2 regions of the Diaphorobacter sp. C33 genome follow, and region 2 is predicted to be linked to the other one. Evidence: predicted binding sites of a transcription regulator. Region 2 holds the regulator's gene; the other holds the start of a gene.
What was found. The regulator FliA, encoded in region 2, starts transcription of late flagellar genes. The targets are predictions, from matches to a motif close to CTAAAGTTTNNNNNNNNNNNGCCGNTA.
Positions count from the first base shown of each region.

Region 1: the regulator FliA is predicted to act here: its motif matches at 813-839, upstream of QY917_RS04405 (YjfB family protein).

Region 1 covers NZ_CP129980.1:923,386-925,774, reverse strand. The annotation lists gene QY917_RS04410 (dihydrolipoyl dehydrogenase) at 1-707, shown strand, start outside; gene QY917_RS04405 (YjfB family protein) at 864-1,067, shown strand; gene QY917_RS04400 (FAD-binding oxidoreductase) at 1,127-2,254, opposite strand; gene QY917_RS04395 (amidase) at 2,276-2,389, opposite strand, start outside.
Region 2 covers NZ_CP129980.1:2,579,539-2,581,927, forward strand. The annotation lists gene flhF (flagellar biosynthesis protein FlhF) at 1-39, shown strand, start outside; gene QY917_RS12165 (hypothetical protein) at 29-826, shown strand; gene QY917_RS12170 (RNA polymerase sigma factor FliA) at 831-1,544, shown strand; gene QY917_RS12175 (hypothetical protein) at 1,755-2,102, opposite strand; gene flgM (flagellar biosynthesis anti-sigma factor FlgM) at 2,159-2,389, opposite strand, start outside.

The DNA.
Region 1 (2,389 bases), 1.7 Mb from region 2:
TGGCCGGCGGCATACAGGTCACCAACGGCAGCGCGACCGTGGTGGTGGACCAGGTGGTGGCCGCCATGGGCCGGCGCCCGAATCTGGAGCACCTGGGGCTGGACACGCTGGGCGTGGCGCTGGACGACAAGGGCCGCCCGCCCATCGATCCGTGCACCCTGCAGGTGGGCGATCTGCCCGTCTTCATCGCGGGCGATGCCGATGGCGACCGCCCTCTGCTGCATGAGGCCGCGGACGAGGGCCACATTGCGGGGTTGAACGCCCTGGCGCCCACGCCGCGCGGCTTCGCCCGGCGCACGCCGCTGGCCATCACCTTCAGCCAGCCCCATGCCGCCGTGGTGGGGCAGCGCCATGCCGATCTGCCCGAGGGGCAATGGGTGGGGGGCACGGTAGACTTTGCACGCCAGGGCCGCGCGCGCGTGGCGCAGTGCAACCACGGGCGCCTGAACGTGTACGCCGAGCACGGCAGCGGCCGTCTGCTAGGCGCCGAGCTGTGCACGCCTGCGGGCGAACACATGGCCCACCTGCTGGCGCTGGCCGTCGAGCAGCGGCTGACGGTGCACGACCTGCTGCGCATGCCCTTCTACCATCCGGTGCTGGAGGAAGGCCTGCGCACGGCGCTGCGCGACGCGGCCTCGCGCCTGCCCAAGGCCAGCGATTCCGACCTCGCCGCCTGCGAGGCCTACGGCGCCAGCGCGCTGGACTGATACAAAAACAATAGCTGTTCGCGCTTGCCAAGAGGGATTTTTAACACCAAAACAGCTTGAAATGCTTACCCATCAAGCGCCAACAGCTATGTTTATAGAAGCACCCTTGAGTCCGCGGTGAACTGGCCGATAACAAGAGGTACACCGGAGATCACCATGGACGTTGCCCTCACCCAATCCATCGTCAGCACCGCCAGCGCCCTCGCCAGCCGCGAGACGGCCGATGCCGTCCAGGTCACCGTGCTGAAGAAGGCCCTGGACACGCAGAAAACGGCCGCCGCCACCCTGCTCGCCGCCCTGCCCCAGCCACCGCTGGCGACCGAGGGCCCGCTGGGCACGCAGCTCAACACCTACGCCTGACGCGCACGGCGCGCTGGCTTTTTTTCGCCGGCTCAGGCCGGCTTCAGCCCTGGCCTTGCTCAGCGCAGCCGCGCAGGCGACAGGCCCGCCACGTCCACACCCTCGCGCGCCAACTCGGGGGCCAGCGGCTCGCCCAGTGCCAACTGCCGCGTCAGCAGCGCCGCGCCCGCCGCGCTCTGGATGCCATAGCCGCCTTGCGCGGCCAGCCAGAAGAAGCCGGGCACATGGTTGTCCCAGCCAATGACCAGGTCGCCATCGGCCACGAACGAGCGCAGCCCCGCCCAGGTGTGCGAGGGGCGGCGGATCTGAAAGCACGTCACCTGCTCGATGCGGTGGATGCCCAGGGCCACGTCCAGTTCCTCAGGCACCACGTCGTGCGGCGCCACGGCGTCGGCATTGGCGGGGGAGCCCAGCATCTGCCCCGCGTCGGGCTTGAAGTAATAGTCCTCGGCAATGCCGATGACAGCCGGCCAGTGGGCCGCTTGCATGCCGGCCGGCACGGGGAAGGTGAAGGCCGTGCGCCGGCGCGGCTCCAGCCCGATGGGCGGCACGCCCGCCTGGGCTGCCACCACGTCGGCCCAGGCGCCTGCGGCATTGACCACGGCGCGCGCGTGCAGCACCTCGCCATCGGCCAAGGTGATGTGCCAGCCCTCCTCGCCCCGCTGCAGGGCCGTCACCTCGGCATGGGTGCGGATCTCGCCGCCACGCTGGCGCAGGCCGCGCAGGTAGCCCTGGTGCAGCGCATGCACGTCGATGTCGGCGGCGCCGGGCTCGCTCATGCCCGCGGCCACGGCCTCGGGGCGCAGGCACGGGGCCTGCTCCAGCAGCTCCTCGCGCGTCAGGCGGCGCACCTGCGGGTTGCGCGGCAGCGCCTCGGCGTAGGCGGCTTCCAGCAGGTCGAGCTGGTCGGGCCCCGCCAGGTACACCACGCCGCGCGGCGTGAGGATGGGGGCGCTGCCGAATTCGGGCGGCGGCGCATCGTAGAACGCGCGGCTGGCCCGTGTGAGTGCGCAGATGTTGGGCGTGCCATAGGTGGCCGAGTACAGCGCAGCCGACCGGCCGGTGGTGTGGTAGCCGGGCTGGGCCTCCCGCTCCAGCAGCAGCACGCGGCGGTGCGCGGCCAGTTCCCAACCGGCGGAGGCGCCGGCAATGCCCGCGCCGATGATCACAAAGTCATAGGGTTGCATGGGTTCCCTCGCCAATCACTGTCAGACCGCCGACGCCTGCGCCGCGGCACCGCGCGCGCCCTGCCGCGGCACACCGCGTGCGTCATCGGGGTCCGGCGCGTGGGTGACGATGGAGGTGAGCGCGGGTTGCACCGG
Region 2 (2,389 bases):
GAAACGGCCGATGAGCGGGGGATGGCCGATGTTGCTTGATACCGCTTTGCACCAGGCCGCCGGGCTACACAGCTACACGCCGCAGCAGGACCTGCGCCTGCTGGCCGTGCTGAGCCAGCCGGGCAGCGGCCCGTGGCTGGAGATGCTGTGGCAGCTGTGCTCCAGCCTGCAGCGCCTGGGCTACCCCGTCGTGGTGCTGGACGGCACGGCGCTGGAGAGCCCGCACATGCCCGGCCTGGACCAGCTGCTGCACCCGGCTCCCTGGAACGGCGCGCAGACGCTGGCCTCCGCCACCGGCGCGTCGCTGGCCGTGGTGCCCGCGGCCCGCGGGCTGGCCCGCCTCGCGCAGCAGTCCGAACACCATGGCGCCACCGTGCTGCAGCGCCTGCAGCCCTTGTTTCGCGCCTACGCGCTGGTGGTGCTGCATGCTCCGCCCGAGCAACTGGCGCCGCTGCTGCGCGGCAGCGCCAGCGTACCGCTGATCATGACCGGCCCCGGCGCGCAAGGCATGGTGCGCAGCTACCGCCAGCTCAAACACATGGCGCTGCACGCCGGCGTGCGCTGCACGGTGGCGTCCATCCTCGCGCCGCAGGAGCCTGTGCAGCACCGCCAGACCGCCGAGGCGCTGGACACGCTGCAGCGCAGCGCGCGCACCCACCTGGGCCTGCAGGTCCACACCACCACCGTGGCCGCGGCGCGCGCGCAGGACATCCAGCGGCTGGCCTTGCAACTGCTGGAAAACGCATGCACCATTGACGCTGCCATGCCCCTGCTGCCCCCGCACAGCCTGTGCGCCTCCCTCTCGCCCCTGGACCGGAGCCACTGACCCGATGTACACCGCGAAAGGCCAGCTCGACCGGGACGCGCTGTTCCACCAGCACGTGCCCCTGGTGCGGCGCATCGCCCACCACATGATCGCCAAGCTCCCGCCCAACGTGGAGCTGGACGACCTGATCCAGGTCGGCATGATCGGTCTGAACGACGCGCTCTCGCGCTACGAAGTCGCGCAGGGCGTGCAGTTCGAGACCTTTGCCAGCCAGCGCATCCGCGGCGCCATGCTCGACGAGCTGCGCGAGGGCGACTGGATGAGCCGCAGCTCGCGCAAGAGCCAGAAGGACATCGAGCATGCCCTGCACCGCGTGGAGCAGCGCCTGGGCCGCAGCCCCATCGAGTCCGAGATCGCCGCCGAACTGGGCATGAGCCTGGAGGACTACCAAGCCCTGCTGAGCAAGGTGCGCGGCACGCAGCTGGTGTACCTGGAAGACTTTCACCACGATGACGAGGACGAGGGCTTCCTGGACCGCCACGTGGCCGACGAGGGCGCCGATCCCATGGCCGTGCTGCGCGACCAACGCCTGCGCGCCTCGCTGGTCGAGGCCATCAAGGCCCTGCCCGAGCGCGAGCAGTACATCATGGGCATGTACTACGAGCACGACATGAACCTGAAGGAAATCGCCGCCGTCCTGGGCGTGACCGAATCGCGCGTGTGCCAGCTGCACAGCCAGGCGATTGCGCGGTTGCGGACCAAGATGCGGGGGCACTGATTCTTTGGATGAAATAGCTGTTTTGCGCTTGCTGGACAAGCGCGGGCAGCTATTTTTTTGAGCTTGTGGTGCGGCTTTTCATGGCGCGGGCCGGGATATGCGCTCGCCGGAGCGGGTCCCGGTCAACAGCATCAAGCCCGAAGAACCCATCAAAAAAGATAGCTGCCAGCGCTTATTCCATAAGCCTCAGCCAGCAATTCGGGCTAAAAGTCACCCCGGTGCCCGGTAAATCCGCGCCCCCGCGGCGCCGGACGAGGGCCCATAAGTCACCCCCTCCACCGGCGGCAGCAGCGACGCCGCCTGTCGCTCGGTCAGCGCCATCACCCGCGCCAGTTGGTCGCGCACCAGGGTCAATTGCCGGCCGATGGCCTGCACCCTTTGCGTGGCGGCGGGCTCCAGCGCGCCCGCCACAGGCGCCAGGGCCTGGGCCAGCGCCATGGCAGCGCCGCGCAGCTGCACCGCAGTGTCTTCAAAAGTCTGGGGGTTGGAAGCAAGAAGCGCAGCCTGCATGTCCTGCAGCTGCGCTTCGATGAAGGTGAGGGTGTCGTCGAGTGACATGGGGTGCAAGTCTAGAGCCTGTCACCCCGGCGGGCCAGCCGGCCCAGGAGGGCGGGTCAGCCCCGCGAGTGGGACAGGGTTTCGTAGGCGTTGGCCAGCAGCTTGTCGGCCACGGCTTCGGCGTCCACGCGGAAGGTGCCTTTTTCGATGGCGGCCTTGATCGCCTTGACCTTGGCGGTGTCGAAGTCGGCCGTGGACTTGGTGGCGTCCACCCCGCGGGCGGCGGCCGACAGCGTGACGGGCACGCCTGCGGCGGCGCGCGTCGCGCCCTGGGCCGCTTCTTCAGC